3 regions of the Burkholderia sp. EMB26 genome follow, and region 2 is predicted to be linked to each of the others. Evidence: predicted binding sites of a transcription regulator. Region 2 holds the regulator's gene; each other region holds the start of a gene.

The links. Region 2 encodes FNR, which switches genes on or off when oxygen is low (the NO sensors DNR and NnrR bind a similar motif). Its sites were predicted from a motif close to TTGATNNNNATCAA; they were not measured.
Region 1: a site for FNR is predicted at 5,458-5,471, ahead of KU887_RS18990 (universal stress protein). Genes of this name have one in related genera too.
Region 3: a site for FNR is predicted at 3,167-3,180, ahead of KU887_RS18275 (TraR/DksA family transcriptional regulator). Genes of this name have one in related genera too.

Annotation. Positions count from the first base shown of each region.
Region 1 is NZ_CP078071.1:514,068-521,309, reverse strand. Features, by position in the region: gene KU887_RS19015 (universal stress protein) at 1-802, opposite strand, end outside; gene KU887_RS19010 (amino acid permease) at 1,016-2,398, opposite strand; gene KU887_RS19005 (hypothetical protein) at 2,432-2,674, opposite strand; gene KU887_RS19000 (DedA family protein/thiosulfate sulfurtransferase GlpE) at 2,843-3,868, opposite strand; gene KU887_RS18995 (cupin domain-containing protein) at 4,054-4,560, opposite strand; gene KU887_RS18990 (universal stress protein) at 4,870-5,340, opposite strand; gene KU887_RS18985 (PAS domain-containing sensor histidine kinase) at 5,660-7,242, shown strand, end outside.
Region 2 is NZ_CP078071.1:2,096,087-2,103,328, reverse strand. Features, by position in the region: gene epsC (serine O-acetyltransferase EpsC) at 1-538, opposite strand, end outside; gene KU887_RS26225 (hypothetical protein) at 676-909, opposite strand; gene KU887_RS26220 (DUF3005 domain-containing protein) at 1,188-1,595, shown strand; gene KU887_RS26215 (universal stress protein) at 2,106-2,573, shown strand; gene fnr (fumarate/nitrate reduction transcriptional regulator Fnr) at 2,677-3,423, shown strand; gene KU887_RS26205 (LysR family transcriptional regulator ArgP) at 3,472-4,365, opposite strand; gene KU887_RS26200 (LysE/ArgO family amino acid transporter) at 4,476-5,096, shown strand; gene KU887_RS26195 (DUF2235 domain-containing protein) at 5,177-6,910, opposite strand; gene KU887_RS26190 (DUF3304 domain-containing protein) at 6,947-7,242, opposite strand, start outside.
Region 3 is NZ_CP078071.1:353,733-360,974, forward strand. Features, by position in the region: gene KU887_RS18265 (Crp/Fnr family transcriptional regulator) at 762-1,544, shown strand; gene KU887_RS18270 (undecaprenyl-phosphate glucose phosphotransferase) at 1,556-2,962, shown strand; gene KU887_RS18275 (TraR/DksA family transcriptional regulator) at 3,347-3,739, shown strand; gene polX (DNA polymerase/3'-5' exonuclease PolX) at 3,889-5,667, shown strand; gene ald (alanine dehydrogenase) at 5,708-6,823, opposite strand; gene KU887_RS18290 (DUF3995 domain-containing protein) at 7,120-7,242, shown strand, end outside.

The DNA.
Region 1 (7,242 bases), 1.4 Mb from region 2:
GCACGGCATCGCGCATCAGCGCATGGGCCACGTCGTCGCTGGTCGGGCGCGTTTCGACGATGCCGCGCTTGGTCGGATTGCCGGTCGCATGGAACAGCGGGCCGATCTTCGCGAGCGCATCCTCGCCCTCCGCGCGGTACGCATCCTCGAGCGCGCGCACGGGCACGACATCGGTCAGACGAACCGCGCGATCGATCACGTACGCCGCATACAGCAACGTCGTCGGCGCCGCGAAGCCGAGCCCGACGCGCACCGCGTGCAGCGACGGCTCGCTGCCGTCGACCGCGAACATCAGCCGCTGCAGCGCGCCGTCCGACGGCCGCGCATAGGTGCCCGGCACGATCAGCAGCGCGCAGCGCGCGCGTTTCGTCAGCGTGTCCGACATCGCGCCTTCGACGAGCCGCAACAGCCCGTGATGCGGATTCGCGCCGATCACCAGCACGTCCGCATGCCACGTCGACGTATCGTTCACCAGTGCGTCCGCCACCGAGCCGCCCGTGACCGACGTATCGACGACCGTCTGTTCGACGTCGATGCCGTTGTCGGCGAACAGCGCCGCGATCCGCTCGCAGGTGGCGTGCGCTTCGCGCGTCATGTCCTCGCGCGCGGACGTCAGCAGCGCATCGATGCGCGGAATGTCGGGCAACACGAGGCGCGGATTGTCGATCGCGCAAATGATGCGCAATCGCATGCCGGGGCTCAGCAGCGTACGCACGTAGCGCGCGGCGGTCAGCGATTCGGGCGTCGGGTCGACGGCCAGCGCGATCCGCGCGAGCGTCGGGATGGGCTGGGCAGGCTGCATGGCGAAGGCCTCCGTGCGTGCACGTCGTCGCTGAACGACGACGGGCGCTTCGCGCGGCAGCGGCGCGCGGCGGCCGGACAGCCGCCGCGGTCGCAGGGATCGGCGGATGCCACGCGAAGCGCGGACAAGCAATGCGTTCGTTCAGCATAGGCCGTCCGGCCCGCGCGTGCATGATCGCGATCAACGATCGCGCGGCACCCTGCCCGCGCCGGCTTACGACTTCGTCGGCATCGACGCGGCCGGACGGTTCGCGTAGAACAGCGCGTACGCGATGCCGAGCAGCACGATCCACACCGGCCCGATCACGAGCGCGACGCGCGTATCGGGCGTGAACGCCATCAGCACGACGACCAGCGCGAGAAACCCGAGCGCGACGAACGAACCGAGCGGATAGAACGGCACGCGAATCGGCAGGCGCGCGATCTTGTCGGCCGACAGCGTGCGGCGAAAACGCATCTGCGCGATCAGGATCACGCACCACGTCCAGATCGCGCCGAACGTCGACACCGACGTGAGCCACGTGAACACGTGCTGCGGCGCGAGATAGTTGAGCAACACGCCGATCAGCAGCAGCGCGACCGACACGGCCACGCCGTACACGGGCACGCCGCTGCGGTTCACGCGACCGAGCGCGGCCGGCGCCTGGCCTTGCTGCGCGAGGTTGTAGAGCATCCGCGCGGTGCTGAACAGGCCGCTGTTGCACGACGACAGCGCCGCGGTCAGCACGACGAAGTTGATGATGCCGGCGGCGGCGGGAATGCCGAGCCGCGAGAACGTCATCACGAACGGGCTGCCCTGCGTGCCGATCTGGTCCCACGGATAGAGCGACATGATCACGAACAGCGCGCCGATGTAGAAAATCAGCACGCGCCAGAACACCGAGTTCACGGCCTTGGTCAGCGACTTCTCCGGGTTGCGCGCCTCGCCGGCCGTGAGGCCGAGCATCTCGACGCCGAGATACGCGAACATCACGATCGGCAGCGCGGCGATCACGCCGTTGATCCCGTTCGGCATGAAGCCGCCGTGCGACCACAGGTTCGAGATGCCGGTCGCGATGCCGCCGTTGCCGATGCCGAACGCGATCATCAGCCCGCCGCCGATGATCATCAGCACGATCGTGACGATCTTGATCAGCGCGAACCAGAATTCGAATTCGCCATACAGCTTGACCGCGATGAAGTTCACCGAGCCCATCGCCATCAGGGCCGCGAGCGCCCAGATCCAGTTCGGCACGCCGGGAAACCACATGTGCATGTAGACGCCGACCGCCGTGATTTCCGCCATGCAGGTGACGATCCACACGAACCAGTAGGTCCAGCCGGTCAGGTACCCGGCGAGCGGGCCGAGGTAGTCGCGCGCATAGCGGCTGAAGGCGCCGGCGACCGGGTTGGTGATCGCCATTTCGCCGAGCGCGCGCATGATCAGGAAGATCGCGAGGCCGCCCAGCAGGTAGGTCAGCAGGATGGCCGGGCCGGCCGTTCGGATCGCGGTGGCGGAGCCGAGGAACAGGCCGACGCCGATCGTCGCGCCGAGCGCCATCAGGTTGATGTGCCGTTCTTCCAGCCCGCGGTGCAACTGGTCTTCTGGTTGTTTCAAATCCGTCTCCTGGCAGCCGCGAGCGGGCCGCCGTCATTGTGTCGATGACAAGGCGCGCCCGTTCATGCCGAGTGTGGTAGCCGAAAACGAAATAATCGCCGCTGTCGATTTCCGAATAAGAAACGACACGGATACCGCGTCAATCCGGTTGGAATTGCCGCGGATTATCCGAATTTCCCGGAACAATCCGGAAAAACGGATCGAGCCCTTCACGGAATACACCCGAGCGGCCCGCGCGACGCGGCTGTGCGCGTGGCGAGCGGCAACGGGATCCATCGCTTTCGGCGCGAACGACCGCGCGTCGAATGTGCGCAATTTCGCGCACGCAATATGCAGGCGGGATTATAGGGAGGATCGGCGATTTAACGCCAGGTGATTTTGGGGAAAATCGCGGTGCGTGAAAGCGGTGATCGGATTCGAATGCGCGCGGCGCAGCGCGCGCATTTATTTCGACAACGTCGCCCGCACCGTATATTCGCCGTCGAGCCGGCCCTGCTCGGGCCGCACGAAATAACGCGACGAATCCAGATCGGCCGGCAGCGGCTCGACCGGATAACCGTGCTTTTCCCACGCATCGAGGCCGCCCTTCAGCGCGCGGATGTTGTGGATCATCTTCTTGCGCTGCATCTTCGCGATCAGGCGCTTCGCGGTCGCCTCGTTCGGGCACACGCAATAGACGACGATCGGCCGTTTCAGCACTTCCGGATCGAGCAGATCGGGCGAATCGAGATCGACCGGCACCGCGCCCGCAATCCGGTACGGCTCGCGTTCGCGAATCGCCTTGGGCCGCGCGTCGAAGATCAGCGGCGGTTCGCTCGACGTCATCATCTCGACGAGCTGCGGCGGCGAAATGCGCACCTGCGCGAGATAGCGGCGGAACTGCACGCGGCGCACCCAGCGGTACAGCAGGAACGTGGTGAAGATCGCGAGGAACGCGTCGAGGATCGTGCCGCCGCTCGCGCGCACCCACAGCACGAACTGGACGATCTGGTCGTGAATCGCCGCGCCGCCGATCAGCCAGAACGCCGCCCACAGCGACGCGCCGGCCAGATCCCAGAACAGGAACACGCCGATGCCGATCGCGGTCGTGCCGAGCAGCGGCGCCGACACGAGGCCGAGGCCCGGCAGGAATTTCGACAGCACGAGCAGCGGCGCGCCGTATCTTTCGAACACGTTACGCGCGAAGCGCAGCGTCGTGTCGAGCGACAGCGAGAAGCGCACGAGGCCGTTCAGCAGACGCCGGCCGCGCGTGCGGCCCATGAAGAACCACAGCGAATCGGCCAGCATCGTCGCGCCGATCGCCGCCGCGAACATGCTGACCCAGGACGCCTGCCCCATCGCCGCCATCGTGCCGCCGAGAATCAGCATCGGCACGGCCGGCACCGGCACGCCGAGCTGCGTGATCAACACGCTCGCGAACACGGCCCACGGGCCGAGCGACGATGGAATCGCAATGGGAAAGTGCCACACGGCGGCGCTCCTGGAAGACATGCGGGCCGCGCGACGGGGCCGTCGGTACGGCGGTGCAACGGCCGCCGCGGCACGTCCGCGACCGACCGGTGCATCATGCGCATTCTAAACGGGTTTGGCCTCGACCGCGCGGAACGCGGGCCGTCGGCACGGGCTTTGCGCCCGGCGTGGCGCGCCCGTGACAGTCACGCGTCGGAGCGCTGCGCGAGCTGGGCGACGTGTTCCGCGTAGTCGGGAAACTCGGCCGCCAGCGCGGCCGCATCGGCCAGCTCGAATTCCGCGAACTCGAACCCCGGCGCAACCGTGCAGCCGACGAGCGCGACGTGCTGCGGCGACGCGCAGCGCGCGCCGAACCAGCTTCCGGCCGGCACGACCGCCTGGAACACGGCGCCGGGATGCGTGAGCGGATTGCCGAGCCGGTGGATCGTCAACCCGTCGCGCGCGTCGAGTACCCACACTTCGATCGGGTCGCCCGCATAGAAATGCCAGACCTCGTCGGAGCGGATGCGGTGCCACGACGAATACGCGCCGTCGCACAGCAGGTAGTAGATCGCGGTCGACGCGGCACGGGGCGCGCCGTCGGCCGGACGCACGACCGAATCGGTCGCGCGGTAGGTTTCACGGAAATAGCCGCCTTCGGGATGCGGCTGCAGGTCGAACTGGCGAATCAGGTCGGGCGCGGAAATCGGCATGGCAGATGACGTCGGTAAGGTAGGAAACCGGCATCCGGCGGCCTGCCCGATCTCGATTCACGCGCTCGGGTGCCGCCGGATGTCCCTGCGTCGATCGCCGCGGCCATGCGCGCGGCGATCGAGCGGACACCGGCCGATGCTGCCAGAACTGCGTGCCGGGATGCAACCGTCGACGCGCAATCGCGCACCGGCGAGCGTATCGGCAGCGCCGCGCGCCGGATCGCTCGCGCCGACGGCCGGCCCGGCGCGCGGCGCTCGGCCGACCGCGGATGTGTGCGCCGCGTCGGCCGCCGTACCGCCCGTCGTCGATCATGCGGCCGCCGACGCCCCCGCCTCGCCATGCCGCACCAGCAGCACGGGCCGGTCGGCCGCGCGCAGCAACGATTCCGCCACGCTGCCGAGCAACAGCCTGCGCAGGCCGTGTCGCCCGCTCGTGCCCATCACGATCAGATCGGCGTCGGCTTCGGCCGCCGTGCGCATCAGCACCGTCGCGATGTCCTCGCCGTACGCGTCGAGCGCGCGCACCGTGCCGCGCACATGCTGCCGCGCGAGCGCCGCCTTCGCATCGTCGAGCACCGGCGTCGCGGCATCGGCCGCGGCGACATCGCCGTCGCGCTCGGCCGCGAAGCCGGCGTCGACGTCGACGAGCTGCGGCCGATGCTCGACGACGTACGCACAGGTCACTTCGCCGCCGGACGCCGTCGCGATCCGGATCGCCTCGTTCAGCGCGAGACGCGCGCTCGGGCCGCCGTCGAGCCCGACGAAAATCCGCTTGTACATGGTCCGTCCCTCCGACCGGGCGCGCGTCGCGCACTGCGCCGCCACGACCCGTTACCGCAAGCCGGCCCGGCGCCGGCTTGCCTGCCGAACAGTCTGCCCCACGTGCCGACGCGCGCGTTGACGCGCGTCAAGCGCGCCCCGCGCGCCCGCTGCCCCACGCCGTTTGCCGCAATTTCAACCGACCCCATTACAAAAAATGTGTAAAACGCGCACAATTTCATCTTGAAAATAGTCGTTGCACGCAGCCGGTGCGAGTTTTCCCGGTTTTGCCGCGCTGCCCGAGTGCCCCGGGTAGCCCGAATAACAGAATGGCCATCGAATGACCGCCAGTGGAACCCCGACGCGTGACGCCCGAGGGCCCACGCGCCTCCAGACCATGTTACGCCAGCCGTTCGCGGCCGGCGTCGTCGCCCTGTGCGCGGGCGCCGTGCTGTCGCTCGGCGTCGCGCTGCTGGTGCGCGAGCAGTGGCAAGGCGCCGTTCACACGCGTTTCGAACGCCGCACGTCGCACGTGACCGCGATGCTGCGCCACGAACTGCAGGCCGGTGTCGCCGTGCTCGAAGGCGCGCGCGGCGCGTTCGGCCTCGTCCCGGACATGACGCCCGGCCAATGGCGCCGGTATGCGGAGACGCTCGATCTCGACAGCGGCCGCTCGCCGGTCCGGCAGATCGGCTATGCGCCGCTGACGCCCGCGGCGCGCGCCGCGCTGGCCGGCGCGAAGCCGCTGCCGGCCGATCCGCTCGCGGCTGCGACGCTCAGCGCGCCCGTCTCGAACTCGCCGGTCGTGCGCTTCGGTGCGTCCGACGCGGCGCCGCTCACGCGCGCGCTGCGCACCGGCGATATCGCGCTCGGCGTTCACCCTGCCGACGACGACACTTCCCGCGACGCCCGTACCCTGACGCTGTTCCTGCCCGTGGCGTCTTCGCCGCTGGCGGCCGCCAAGCCCTCCGGCACGCGGGAAGGCGGCGCCGACGGGATGCTGTTCGCGGCGCTGAGCCCGCGGCGCCTGATCGAGCGCGCGCTCGATGCGGAGCGCGGAATCGACCTGTGGATGACCGCCGGCGGCGATGCGCGCGCGATCGCCAGCGTCGAGACGACGACCGACGAAGCATCGGCGTCACCCGACCTGATGCGGCGCACCGATGTGCTGAATTTCGGCGGCACCGCGCTGACGCTCGCCTATTCCGCGGACGGCCGGCCGAGCGCGACCGGCGCGCAGCGTGCGGCCGGCACCGTGCTCGCCGCCGGGCTGATCGCGTCGTTCGCGTTCGCGGCGCTCGTCCATGCGTTGCTGCGCGGGCGCGCCGACGCCGGTGCAAGCAGCCGCGGCATCCTCAACGAGGCGCGGATGATGGGCATCATCCGTTCGTCGATGGAAGCGATCATCACGATCGACGAGAAGCAGACGGTGGTGATCTTCAACCCGATGGCCGAACAGGTGTTCGGCGTGTCCGCGATGGAAGCGATCGGCGCGCCGCTGTCGCGCTTCATTCCCGAACGGTTCCGCGCCGCGCACGCGAAGCACGTCGACCAGTTCGGCGTGACGGGCGTGTCCGAGCGGCAGATGGGCCGCCAGCGCGTGCTGTTCGGGCTGCGGGCCAACGGCGAGGAATTCCCGATCGAAGCGTCGATCTCGCAGATCCGCGACGCGTCGGGCAAGCTGTATACGGTGATGCTGCGCGACATCACCGAGCGGCAACGGGCCGAGAATGCGTTGAAGCAATCGCGCGAGGAATTGCGCGAATTGTCCGCGAACCTGCAGAACGTGCGTGAGGAGGAAAAGACCCGTATCGCGCGCGAACTGCACGACGACCTCGGGCAACAGCTCACCGCATTGAAGATGGACCTGTCGGTCGTCGAGCAGCAATTGCGGATGCCCGGCCGCGCGCAACCCGATGAAGG
Region 2 (7,242 bases):
TGATGAACCGCGCGAGCAGCGGCACGCCGAGCTGGTGCAGCGCATGCGCGAGCCGATGGTGCATCATCGCCAGCACGCCGGGATAGCACAGCAGGATCTCGGTGATGTGCTGCGCGGCCGGGTCGCCCGCGTACGCGGCCTGGATGTCGCTGACGAGCAGCGCGCGGATCGCCGGCAACTGCCGGCCGAACTCGCGCGCGATCTCGAACGCGCGTTCGTCGAGCTCGGCGAACGGCGTATCGACGTGCTCGGGCAGGAACGGCAACGCGCGGCGGATCTGCTCGGACAGGATGCGCAGCGTGCTTTCGAGCGTGTGGCCGACGTAGTAGTCGACGCTTTCGTCGGTCAGGTCGGGCGCGCCGTAGTGCGTCGGAAACATCGACGCGCGCAGGCCGGTCACAATCTTGCAGATTGCATCGCGCGACGGCAGTTCGCGGATGCCGCGCGGATGGCGCGTGCGATGGAGTTCCTCGCGCGACTCGCGCAAGCCGGCGACGATTTCTTCGAGGCCCCACTGACGGGCGGGTGATGTCGACATAAGCCAATGCGGGCAGCCGCGCGCGGATGCGCGGCCGCTAATAAAGTGACGGGTTCCGCAAGATTACCGCGTTTTTTGTCCGGGAGCGGCACCCCGGGGATCGGCCGGACGGCCAGCGCCGCACGCGTGCGACGGCGTCACATCGAGATGCTGCTCGCGTCGATCCAGCGCACGGCCCAGTCGCGCGCGTGCGCGATCGCGTCGCCTTCGTCGTTGAACTGGAGCTCGATCGGAAAAAAACGGTTCGCAACCAGCTCCCCGTCGCTCGATCGGGAGATCACGACGTAGGGCTTGAATGAACCGTCACTGGCGCGTGCGGGCGCGCAATTCAACAGATAACCGCGGTGCGTGAAGGCAGTAGTCGCTTGCATGAATCCGCCACCTCTAGTCCCTTGCTTTGTTGTTCGCTACCCGTCTTTAAGGGTGCTGCGGCGCCCCGGCGCGGGCAGAGGCGGCGAGACTTCATCCCCTGTCGCCGCTTCGCAGGAAAAGAATCATACTCTGTAGAAAACGCGTCTTCTAGCTGAAATAAATCATGACAAATCAGTGCGCGTCGCGCGACCGCGGCGATCGCCCGCGCGCCTTTTCCCGTCGTGCCCGGAACGGGATTTGCTTCGATCCGGAGCGTGTCGCCGCCAGGAGAGCCGTGATGGAATCATCCGCTCAAACAGGTCGTGCGCATCCGCGCAGCGTCGAACTCGACAACGACGACACGCACGACAGCACGGTCGATACCGACGGCAAGCACCGCGAAGCGTCGCGCCTCGCCGGCGCCGGGCCGATCTCGCCCGACCAGATCACGCGCAGCAACGCGTCGCTCGTCAATGCGATGCCGGAAGCCGGCGACGGCTTCGCCGGTTTCGACAGCCGCCCCGACGGCAATCATCCGGCGTTCGCGCTGCGCGCCGGCTACAAGGTGATCGAGAAAGGCTTCGACACGCCGCCCGCGGGCGACGCGCCGTTCGGTCCCGTTCACCGGATGTACGGCAGCGCGTACTGGCCCGGCCACGGCCGCCGCCCCGAGCGCGTCATCGAGTTGACCGCCGTGCCGGGATAGCCCGCGCGGCGTTTGAATCGATCGTTCGATTCGGAATCGCCGTCGAACGATGGCGGTGGATCGGCGCGTACGATTCGCGCTACGCGCCGATACTCGTTCGCGCGATGCCGAAGCGAACGGTTCCGCGCACGGGCCTCGGCGTTCACGGTCATGCCTGCCGCGCATCGCATCGACGCACATGCATTGACCGAAGTCATGGCGGCGCGGCGCGATTGCGATTGAATGGCGATGCGTGCCGCGCATCGGCGTGACTGCCGTGTCGGGTCGATGCGCGCGCATGCGGTTTCGCCGACGATGCGGCCACACCACGCGACACGCATCGCGCGGTGCAGCATGCGTCGCATGCATGGCCCTGCCCGGCCGCGACCGGAACCGCGCGACCGTGCGGCAGCGCGGGCATCTCGCTGCACGATCCTGCCCGTTGGTTTACTCTGCCTCGCAGCATCGCGCATCGCCCAGCCCGCTCGGCCATCCGGCCGACTTCGTTTCAACCCGCCACTCGGAGACACTATGTACAAGCGTATTCTGGTTGCCGTCGACGGCAGCGACACGTCCCGCCATGCGTTCGACGCCGCGCTGGCGCTCGCGAAAGCGCACGGCGCCGAGCTGCAGCCGTTCTACGTCGTCGAAAACGCCGCGATCTACTACAACGTGCCCGGCTACGATCCGTCCGTGCTGCGCGATCAGCTCGTCGCGCAGGGCAACACGCTCGCGCAGGATTTCGCGAAGCGGATGCAGGCCGCCGGCGTGAAAGGCGAAACGCGGCTGAACGAAGCGACGTCGCTCAACGACGTATCGTCGCTGATCCTCGACGGCGCGAAAGCGTTCGGCGCCGATCTGCTCGTGCTCGGCACGCACGGCCGTCGCGGCTTCCGCCGCCTCGTGCTCGGCAGCATCGCCGAACAGTGCGTGCGCCACGCGACGCTGCCCGTGCTGCTGATCCCGGCGGCCGCCAACGCGGACGAGCCGGCCGCCTGAGCGGCGCTCGGCAGGCGCGGCCGGTCGCGACGTTTTGTCACCCGACAGCGGCAACTTGCGGTGGGACAATGATTTCGTCGATTCAACGCCGGAGTATACGATCATGCTGACGCCCGTCGCCACCCGCCCCGCCGCCACGCCCCATGCCGGTAGCTGGGCCCCTCGCCAGGCCGCGCACTGCTCGTCGTGCGCGATGCGGCACCTGTGCATGCCGCAGGGCCTGGCGCCCGAAGCGCTCAGTCGCCTCGAGTCGGTCATCTGCGCGGCACGCCCGGTCAAGCGCGGCGAAGCGCTGTTCCGCGAAGGCGACGCATTCGACAACCTGTACGCTGTGCGCTCGGGTTCGCTGAAAACCGTCGCGACGCGTCACGACGGCCGCGAACAGGTCACGGGCCTGCACCTTGCCGGCGAAGCGCTCGGCCTCGACGGCATCTGCGACGATACGCACCCGCGCACCGCGGTCGCGCTGGAAGACAGCTCGGTCTGCGTGATTCCGTACAGCGCGCTCAAGACGCTGTGCTCGGAAGCCGGCTCGATGCAGTTGCGCATGCACAAGCTGATGAGCGAACAGATCGTGCGCGAAACGTCGCAAACGATGCTGCTCGGTTCGCTGAATGCCGAAGAGCGCGTCGCCGCGTTCCTGCTCGACGTGTCGTCGCGCTACCTGAAGCGCGGCTACTCGCCGTCGGAATTCAACCTGCGGATGACGCGCGAGGACATCGGCAGCTATCTCGGCATGACGCTCGAAACGGTCAGCCGCACGCTGTCGAAATTCCAGAAGCGCGGCCTGATCGAAATGCAGGGCCGCCACGTGCAGATCATCGACTTCGACGGCCTGCAACACCTCTGATACCGCACGGCGCGCGCCCGTCGCGCGCCGCCTGCCCAACGTCGCCGGTCAGTCGAGAAACAGCGCGGCACGCGCTTTCAGCGCCGCGCTGAAATCGTCGAGCCAGCCGATCGACAGACGCCAGCTCTGCCAGTACAGATCGATGTCGATGGTTCGCCCGCGCGACATGTCGATCAACTCGCCCGCCGCCAGCTGGCGGTCGACCATCCGGTCCGGGCACATCCCCCATCCCAATCCCGTTTCGCACGCGCGCAGGTAGCCGGCGACGTGCGGTATCCAGTGCTGCGGCGGATCGAGATCCGCGCGCGTCACGCGCCGGATGAAACGCGCCTGCAACCCGTCCTTCGGATTGAACATCACGCACGGCGCGCGGCGCAGCGCATCGCGCGTGATCCCCGCGTCGAAATAACGTGCGTAAAACGCCGGCGAACACACCGCGCGATAGCGGATCCGCCCGAGCCGCTCCGACCGGCAGCCCTGGATGGGCTCGGCCTGCGCGGTCACGGCGCCCTGCACGCTGCCGTCGCGGATGCGCGAGGCCGTGTAATCCTGATCGTCGATCACGAGGTCGAGCAGCGTCTCGCGCTCGGTGCAGAACGGCCCGACCGCGTCGATGAACCACGTCGCGACGCTGTCGTCGTTGACGGCCACGCGCAGCGTCGGCCACGCGCTCGCGATCTGGCCCGGCAACGCGGGCATCCGGCCGCCCAGTTCGGCTTCCAGCAACTGCACGCGTTCGGTATGCCGGCACAGCAGCGCGCCCGACGTGGTCGCGACGCACGGCTGCCCGCGCTTGACGAGCACGCTGCCGACCCGCTCCTCCAGCAGCTTCACGCGCTGCGACACCGCCGACGGCGTGACATTCAGCTCCTTGGCCGCCCGCTCGAACGAACCGTGCCGGATCACGGCGGCGAGGGCATCGAGCAACGCGTAGTCGAGCATTAGATTTCCTTAATCTGCATTAGGTGATTTAGCTTCTCTTATTCCCGCGCTGCTCGCAGACTAGCGCTACCCGATTCGTTCGTCTACTGCTTCCACGGCTGTCCCCCATCATGAACTGGCTCGCTTTTTCTCACGGCGCCGCCCTGTGCGCGTCGCTCATCGTCACCATCGGCGCGCAGAACGCATTCGTCCTGCGCCAGGGCATCATGCGCTCGCATGTCGGCAAGATCGTGCTGCTGTGCGCGGTGTCCGACATGATCCTGATCGGCGCGGGCGTCGGCGGCGCGTCGGTGCTCGTCGAGCGCTATCCGACCTTCGTCCACGCGGTGCTGTACGTCGGCCTCGCATATCTCGCGTGGTTCGGCATCAATGCGCTGCGCCGTGCGTTCAAGCCCGGCCACGACACGCTCGACGTGCGCGGCGACGCGGTCGCGCCGCCGCCGCAGAGCGCGCTCGCGATCGTGCTGATGACGCTCGCGTTCACGTGGCTCAACCCGCACGTGTATCTCGATACGTTCCTGCTGATCGGCACGGCCGGCGCGCGCGAGCCGGAAGGCGGGCGGCTCGCGTTCGCGATCGGCGCGATGACGGCCAGCGTCGTGTGGTTCCTCGGGCTCGGCTATGGCGCGCGCTTGCTGGCGCCGTGGTTCCGCAAGGCGGTCGCGTGGCGCGTGCTGGATGGCGCGATCGGCAGCATGGTGCTGTTTCTCGCGGCCGTGCAGTTGCGGTAGGGAGGGAGCGTCGCGGCAGACGCGGTCTGCCGCGACGTGAGGTCAGCCGGTCGCGGTCGCGACCGGTATCGCGTTCGGCGTCAGGCCGTCGAAGTCGCGTCGGGCAGCGTGCCGCCAACCGCCGCGGGCTGGTTGCTGGCGAGCTGCGGCTCGTTGGCTGCCATCGGGTCCTGCTGCTTCGCCGGATCGGCCTTGGCGAGTTGCGTGGCGGCCTGCTCGGCCTTGTCGCCCTCGTAACGCCAGTACAGGAACTTCTTGCCGCGCTTGCCCATGAAGTACTGGCGGTTGACCGACCAGCGGCTCGCTTCGGCGAAGCCGGCGTAACCGTCTTCCATCTGCTTCTTGAAGCCCGCAATCGAGTCGTGCACGTAGTGATCGAAGAACCGGTCGAACGTCGCGCGCGCCGCCGGATCGATGCCGCCCAGCCAGTTGCCGGTGACCCGCGTCGCCGCGTCGATCGCCTTGTACTGCTCCGAGATGGTCCGCGTCAGGATGCCCCCGTTGGCCCGACGCACGGCATCCGCATCTTCGTTCCATTCGCCGTCGGTGATGGCCATGTGGGGGTCCACGCCGCCCGGCGGCTTCAGCCGGCCGTCGTGCAGGCGCCGGCTGCGGCTGGCGCGCCACTGGTAGTAGCGGTTCATGTGCCAGATGATCTGCGACTCGAGCCGGTCGCTGTTCGACGCCACGCCCGCGCGACGCTCGTTGCCCTGCCCCATGTACACGTTCCAGGCCGCCTCCAGCTCGCGGGAAATCGCGAACAGCCCGCCGGCCGTTTCCATGACATCCTTCGGCTCGCGGAACGGCACGCCGGCCTTCCAGGCCTCGATGAAGAGATTGTTCAGCGCGACGTTGGCCAGTTCGTTGGTTCGCCCTTCCTGGTAATTGCGCTCGTAGCCGCCGCCCACGTCCGAGTGCATGCCGGGGTAATACACCTCGCGGCAGTTCGCGGGAAGCTTCTGATCCTCGCGCACCGAGTCGCCGGGGAATTTCTCCCGGACCTCATGCGACGCGACATAGTGCACGCATTGCCGGACGTAGTCCGGAATGCGGATGTCGTTCGCCCATTCCGCATGGCCGCCCTTGTCGATGCCGTGCAGCACGCCGCCATAGACCGGCCCGAGGATCGCGCCCACGATGTAGGGCGCCGCCTTCTCCAGGCGGCTGCCGCCGAAGCCCGTCGACGCCACCGTATCGAGGATGCCCATGAAGTAGACGACCACTTCGGGACGCATCCCCTTCATGTTCTTCTTGTTCCACCAGAGCCGGCCGCCGATGTTCTCGGCCAGCTGCTCGGTCAGCATGCGGACGAACGCGCGCGCCTCGGTGGCGCCGCGCGAGAAACCGAACGCGGCCACGTTGATCTGGCTCACGGCCGGCATGTGGTTCGTCACGTGTTTTTCGAGCTCGCGGAGCATCCAGCGGATGCGCGCCTCGCCCTTGCTCGCGGCCGCCATGCCCAACACGCCGTCGAGACCCTTGCCCGAATCGCCGACCTTGCTGCAGGGGGTGCCGACGCCCTCGACGTACCGGCCCATCGTGCGCGGATTGGCCTTGTTGAACGGGACATGGGCGAACATCGCGAGCTTGGCGATGTTGCTGTACTTGGTTCTCGCGACGTCCGTCGAGCCGTTGCCGTCCTCGCCGTAGTTGTTGCCCGTGCCATCGAAGAAGGCCGTGAACCACACGGGCTTCGGACACTCCTTGCATTGCTCGACCCGCAGCGGATCGAGCGCCTCGCGGTGCGCGTGGCGGATCGAATCCTCGACCGGCGTGATATCGGTGATGCGTCGAATGAGGGGAGGATTGCTCATGGCGGTTACGCTCCTGTTCCGATCAGGTGTCCGGCGTCAATTCCACTGGGCCGGCTTCTTGCGCCCATAGAACGGATTGGGAATTTCCTTCAGGCACGCGCGGTCGGCCAGCTTGCGCTGCGCGTCACGCTTGGACAGGGCCACCTTCGGGTCCGGGCCGTCGACTTCGAAATCCATGTCGCCTTCCACCCGGCCATCGGGGAAGAAGTGCAGCACGATGCCGCCGCTCTTGTCCTTGACGGGCGGCCGCGTGACCGTGATCTCGCCTTCGCACCACGCCATCCCCGGCTGGGTTTCCCGGTGCGTGTACGGGTCGTAGTTCGCGGACGACG
Region 3 (7,242 bases), 1.3 Mb from region 2:
TTTCACAAAGTTTGACGATTGCGGTTCAGTGCAAACGTTATGCCGATTTAATGATTCATTTTCAAGGGATTAATTGTCCGGAAATGGATTGGTGCGCTTTCCTGTCATTCGATGTCGAACCGGAATCAATCGAACGACGTGGCGCATCGTACAACGAAAGGCTCCCGCGACATTGAACATTATTTGACAAATAAACGGGGAGCGCCTGATTTTTCATTGGGATCAATGGCTTGAGCATGATGTGTGCGGTAGCGGACAGAGCCTCGAATTAGTGTCCCGATTCAAATTTGAGACAGTTTGAAACAAGCGTGTGAGGTGTGGTCGCGTCGGCAAATGCTGCGCTGCACATCACGGAAACAATTGAAAATCGGCTGTAAGTATTTGAACGGTAAGCGTCGTGACCGTCACCCGATCGCCCGCGGCCGATGCACGGGAATTGATCAGTCGAATGCGCGCTGTGTCCGTTGCGTGGAGGAGTGTCCGGAAATGAGACGTTTTTTCGATTTTGGGGACGGTTATTCGGGTGCGCTAAATCGGACGTGATTCATATATTAAGGATGGACGGCTATTGGCACGTAAATCGCTTATTCGGGCTGGCGTGTCGAAACGGGACAGTCGACTCAATCCGGCGATGACAAGCCGATGGTCAGTCGGATTCAGGGTTGTGGGCCGCAACCGCTGTCAATGTCCGGGCGCGCATCGCGATAACGAGTTCCGTGCACGCGGCTGCAGGCGGCGCGGACAATAAAAGGGATACAGACATGCTTCATCTTCACTCGAGCTACTCGGCGAATGCCATCCTTGCTGCCCTCCCGGAGGACAGCATCCGCACCATCGCACCGCATCTCGAACTGGTCAGGATCAAGGCCGGGATGCTCGACCGGGTCGGCGAGCCGATGCGTCATCTGCACTTTCCGACGACGGCGATGATGTCGGTCCAGCACCTGATGGAGGACGGCGCGATGGTCGAGGTGGCGGTGGTCGGCCGCGAGGGCGTGGTCGGGCTGGGCACGCTGGTCGGCGGCGTCGCCGCGTCGAGCCGGGTCGAGGTGCGGATCGGCGGGATGGCGTATCGCGTGCCGAGTTGCGTGATGCGCGCCGAGTTCGAGCGGTCGCCGCAGACCTATCGGCTGCTGCTCAACACCTGCCAGGCGACGATGGCGCAGATCTCGCGCAGCGCACTGTGCAATCGGCACCATTCGGTCAGCGAGCAACTCAGCCGCTGGCTGCTGCTCGCACACGACCGGATCGACGGCGACGAGCTGACCGTCACCCAGCAGACGATCGCGAACATGCTCGGCGTGCGGCGCGAAGGCGTGACGGAAGCGGCCGGGAACCTGCAGGAAGCCGGCCTGATCCGGCAGCGCCGCGGCCGCATCACGGTGCTCGACCGCGATGGCCTCGAACATCACGCGTGCGAATGCTACGACCTGATTCGCGCGGACTATCGCCGGCTGCTCGGCACGCGCGGGAATACGAGGCCGGCGACGGTTCGCCCGCGCATGCCGGAAGGGCGTTGCGGTTTCCCGGCGCACGGTGCGTGACGATGCAGTCGATGTCCGGTGGAACGAATGCGATGCGGCGCGCCGCGATCGCGGCGGCCGACGTCGTGCTCGTGCTGGCCGGCGCGCTCGTCGCGCAGGCTGCGTCGGGTCTCGGCTGGCATGCGCTGTCCGACGCGCAGCGCGGCGCGATCGCGCTGCTGTGCGTGCTGACGGTGGCGCTGCTGCCGCGCTACCTGCGCACCGTGCGCGGCGGCGTCGCGGTGCAGGGCGGCGCGCACGCGCTGACGCACACGCTGGTGGCGGTGGTGTGCGCGAGCGTGCTGACGGTGGCCGGCACGATGTGGATCATGAATCGCGGCGGCACCGTCACGACCCGCTGGATCGTGCGCACGGTGCTCGCCGGTGACGCGGCGCTGCTGCTCGGCCGCGCGGCGTTGCTGGCGTTCGCGCTGACGCGCGGCGATCCGCGGGGGCGGCAACGTCGCGTCGCCGTCGTCGGCGCAACCGGCTACGGGCGGGTGGCGATCGAGCGGATGCAGCGCGCGCCGAATGGCCCGTTCGTGGCCGCGTGCGTATTCGACGACGATGCGCAGACCGCCGCGGGCGGCATCGGCGGCGTGCCGGTGATCGACGACTGGCCCACGTTGCGCGACCTGATTCGGGGCGGCGACATCGACGAGGTCTGGCTCACGCTGCCGATGTCGCACGAGTGGCGGATCCAGCGCATCGTGCGCGAATTGCGCGACGAGTTCGTCGAGTTGCGGCTGTTGCCCGACGTGCGGCAGATGGCGGTCGTCGATCGCTCCGCGACCGACCTGCTCGGCATGCCGGCGATCAATCTCGCGACCACGCCGCGCGCCGCGCCGGAGCTGTGGGCCAAGTTCGCGTTCGACCGGCTGTTCGCGTTCGGCGTGCTGATTCCGTTGCTGCCGCTGCTGACGATGGTGGCGATCGCGGTCAAGCTGTCGTCGCCGGGGCCGGTGCTGTTCAAGCAGCGCCGCAAGGGCGTCGACGGCCGCGAGTTCCATATCCTGAAGTTCCGGACGATGCGCGTGCACCGCGTGCAGCCGGGCGTCGTGCGGCAGGCGTCGCGCAACGATTCGCGAATCACGCGTGTCGGCGCATTCCTGCGGCGCACGTCGCTCGACGAGCTGCCGCAGTTCTTCAACGTGCTGTTCGGGCAGATGTCGGTAGTCGGCCCGCGTCCGCACGCGATCGAACACGACGACCTCTATCGGCAACTGATCGATTGCTACATGTACCGCTACCGCGTGCGGCCCGGCATCACCGGATGGGCGCAGGTGAACGGCTATCGCGGCGAAACGCGCAAGGTCGAGGCGATGGAGGCGCGCGTGAAGTTCGATTTGTTCTACATGCAGAACTGGAGCTTCTGGTTCGACATCAAGATCATCCTGATGACGGTGGTGCGCGGCTTCATCGGGCGCAATGCATTCTAAGGAAGACGAATCATCGAAGCGGCGCCGCATGAGCGACCGTATCGACGGAATGAGGCCGGCTCGTGCGCACGGAACGAAGCGATGTGGCCGCATGGGAAATTGCTGCGCTGCGTTTGCGCCGACGGGGCTTCGCCACGCGCCCCTTCGGTCGCGATTCCGCGTCCGTCCCCAGTTTCGTCCCTCCGCCGTCGCATGACCGGCACGCTGATTCCGGTCAACACACGCGTGTTCAATGGGTTTATCCTGCGTCGAATGCGTCCGGCGTTTTGCGCGTCCGGTCGCATCATCCGGATGCGGCGGCGCAGGTCATGCCTGCGCGTCGCGCACCGGCGCGATACCGCGCGCCGCCTTTCTTCGCGCGGAACCGGAACAGGAGAGACGGCCATGTCGCTCGACCAACAACAACGGCAGACGCTGAAACAGCGGCTGAACGAGAGCGAGCAGGCGCTGCGTGCGGAGATCCGCACGAGCGAAGACCAGCGCGCGTCGGAATCCTATGCGGATCTGGCCGGCGCGGCGCCGGACGAGGGCGACGAGGCGAATGCCGACCTGTTCGTCGACGTCGACCATGCGTTGATCGGGATGAAGCTGACCGAACTGCGCGCGATCGGGCGCGCCCAGCAGCGGATGCGTGACGGCAGTTACGGCGAATGCATCGACTGCGACGGCGCGGTCGGCTACGAGCGGCTGCTGGCGCGGCCGACCGCCGAACGTTGCACGCATTGCCAATCGATCTACGAACGACGCTACGCGACGACACCGCGCGCGTCGCTCTGACGCCGCGGCTCCAGCCGCGCGGTACGCGCCGCGCGGCCGGCGCAGGATGACCAACGGGCGCCCGGCGGCGTCGACATGCGGCGCCGGGCGGGCAGACGCCGTCGCGCAGGGGCGCGGCGCCATCCACGTGGAAGGGAGCCACGCCGATCATGCCGATCCACAATGCCGAGTGCGCGGCCGTGTTCGCCGAGATCGCCGACATGCTCGAGATCCAGGGCGCCAACCCGTTTCGCGTGCGTGCGTACCGCAACGCCGCGCGTACGATCGCCGACTACGGCCGGGATATTCCGACGATGATCGCGAAAGGCGACGATCTCGGGAAGATTCCGTCGATCGGGGCCGATCTTGCGGCGAAGCTGCGCGAGATCGCCGCGACCGGCACCTGCGAACTGCAGCAAACCTTGCGTCATGCGCTGCCGGGCGCGATCGTCGAGCTGCTCGACGTGCCCGGGCTCGGCGCGAAACGCGTGAAGGCGCTGCATGACGCGCTGAACGTCGATTCGCTCGAACAGTTGCGCGCCGAAGCGAAGAGCGGGCATGTGCGCGAGCTGCCGGGCTTCGGCGCGAAAACCGAAGCGCATCTGCTCGAAGCGATCGACGATCGCCTGCAGCGCGAGCCGCAACGCTTCCTGCTGCCCGACGCCGCACATGCGCTGATGCCGTTGCTCGAACGCCTGCGGGCGGTGACCGGCGTCGGCCAGGCCGTGCCGGCCGGCAGCTTCCGCCGCCGCCGCGAGACGGTCGGCGATCTCGACATCCTCGTCACCGCGCGCGACGCGGGTGCGGTCACCGCAGCGTTCGTCGGCTACGACGACGTGGCGCGCGTGCTCGCGCACGGCAAGACGCGCTCGAGCGTGATGCTCGTCAACGGATTGCAGGTCGACCTGCGGGTCGTCGATGCCGATGCGTTCGGCGCGGCGCTCGTCTACTTCACCGGATCGAAGGCGCACAACATCGCGCTGCGCAGGCTCGCGCAGGCCGGCGGCCTGAAAATCAACGAATACGGCGTGTTTCGTGGCGACGAACGGATTGCCGGAGCGACGGAGGCATCGGTCTACGCGGCTATCGGGTTGCACGAGGTGCCGCCCGAGTTGCGCGAGGGTCGCGGCGAGATCGATGCGTCGCGTGCCGGCACGCTGCCGGCGCTGGTCGAGCGCAAGCATCTCCATGGCGACCTGCACGCGCACACCGATGCGTCGGCCGGCCGCGACGGCCTGCGCGCGATGGCCGCCGCCGCGCGTGCACGCGGGCTCGCCTATCTGGCCGTCACCGACCGCGCCCCACCCGACGGCGGCGCTCGCAACGGTTTCGACTGGCTCGCGCGGCAACTCGACGACATCGATCGCCTCAACGCGACGTTCGACGATTTCGTGTTGCTCAAGGGCGTGGAGGCCGGCATTCGCGAGGATGGCAGCCTGGACGTGCCCGACGCGCTGCTCGGCCGGCTCGATCTCGTGGTCGGTGCGATACGCGACGGCTTCGACCTGCCGCGCGGCGCGCAGACCGATCGCATGCTGCGCGCGATGGATCATCCGCATTTCTCGATTCTCGCGCACCCGACCGGCCGCCTGCTCGGCGAGCGCGACGCCTGCGAACTCGATGTGCCGCGCGTGCTCGCGCAGGCTGCCGCGCGCGGCTGTTTCGTCGAACTCGATGCACAGCCGCGGCGCTTCGACCTGCCGGACGTGTGGTGCCGCGAGGCCGCGAAGGCCGGCGTGCCGGTCGCGATCGGTTCGGATGCATGCAGCGCGGACGAGCTCGACAACCTCGCGTTCGGCGTCGATCAGGCGCGGCGCGGCTGGCTGACGCGGCAGGACGTGCTGAACACGCGCACGCTCGCGCAACTGCGGCCGCTGCTGGCGCGCACGATGGGCGGTGCGGGCAGCGCGGGCGGCGGTGCGAAGCGGAGTCGGTCGAAGGGCGCGTGAGCGTGGCCGGCCGCGATGCGTTCAGCTCATGCCGGGAGGGTCATCCGAGCACGCCGGTCGCGGGGACGTAAGGCAGCCCGAGCGCCAGCGCGACCGCTTCGTACGTGATGTGACCGTCGCACACGTTCAGGCCCGCGCGCAGATGCGGATCGTCGAGCATCGCCTGCTTCCAGCCCTTGTCGGCGAGCGCGAGCGCATGGCCGAGCGTTGCATTGTTCAGCGCGAAGGTGGACGTGCGCGCGACCGCGCCGGGCATGTTCGCGACGCAGTAGTGGACGACCCCGTCGACGACGAAGGTCGGCGCCGCATGCGTGGTCGCATGCGAGGTCTCGAAGCATCCGCCCTGGTCGATCGCGACGTCGACGACGACCGCGCCCTTGCGCATCGTCGCGATCATGTCGCGCGTGACGAGCCGCGGCGCCGACGCGCCGGGCACGAGCACGGCGCCGATCACGACATCGGCATCGCGCACGGCTTCGTCGACCGTCTGCGCATTCGAACAGACGGTCGCGATCCGGTTGGCGAACACGAGATCGAGCTGGCGCAGCCGGTTCACGTTGTTGTCGAGCACGGTGACGCGCGCGCCGAGGCCTACCGCCATCTGCAGCGCGCCGGTGCCCACCACGCCGGCGCCGAGCACGACGACGTGGGCGGCCGGCACGCCCGGCACGCCGGCCATCAGCAGACCGCGGCCGCCGCGCGGGCTTTCGAGGTGGGTCGCCGCGACCTGGATCGACATGCGGCCCGCGACTTCGCTCATCGGCGCGAGCAACGGCAGGCCGCCGCCGGGGCCCGTCACGGTTTCGTACGCGATGCAGACCGCGCCGGATTTCACGAGCGCGGCGGCCTGATCGGGATCGGGCGCGAGATGCAGGTATGTGTAGAGGATCTGGCCGCGCCGCAGCATCGCGCATTCGGCCGGCTGCGGTTCCTTGACCTTGATGATCATGTCGGCGCGCGCGAAGATGTCCTCGGCACCGTCGCTGAGCGACGCGCCCGCGGCCGTGTAGTCGTCGTCGAGCAGGCCGATCGCCGTACCCGCGCCGCGCTGCACCAGCACGCGATGGCCGTGCCGCGTGAGTTCGCGCGCGCCGGCCGGCGTGAGGCCGACGCGGTATTCGTGGTTCTTGATCTCTTTCGGCACACCGATCAGCATGAGTCGCCTCCATGGCCTTCGTTATCGTCGTCGTGCGAGCAGCCGGTCGCGCAGCGGCAGGCCGACCGCAGTACTGGAATAACAGGGTAGTAGTGCGCGGAGGGAAGTCAAGCGACCGGGCTGTGCGACGACGCATGCGCACTGCAACGCAGCATGCGTGGCGATCGGTTGCGACTCGAGGTCGCAATGCGCATGTGACCGGGTTTCGGTATCGTCATGCGTGGCGCGGGCCGGGGCCGCGAGCCGAACACCTTTCGGCAAAACGACGAGACAACGAGACGAGGACCTTGATCGACATGACCGCTGCGTATTTCAGCGTACCGACGCTTTGCGCCATCGCGCTCGTGCACGTGTACTGGGCGTTCGGCGGGCGATTGGGCAAGCGCGCGGCCATTCCGGAGCAGGATGGCGTACCGCTG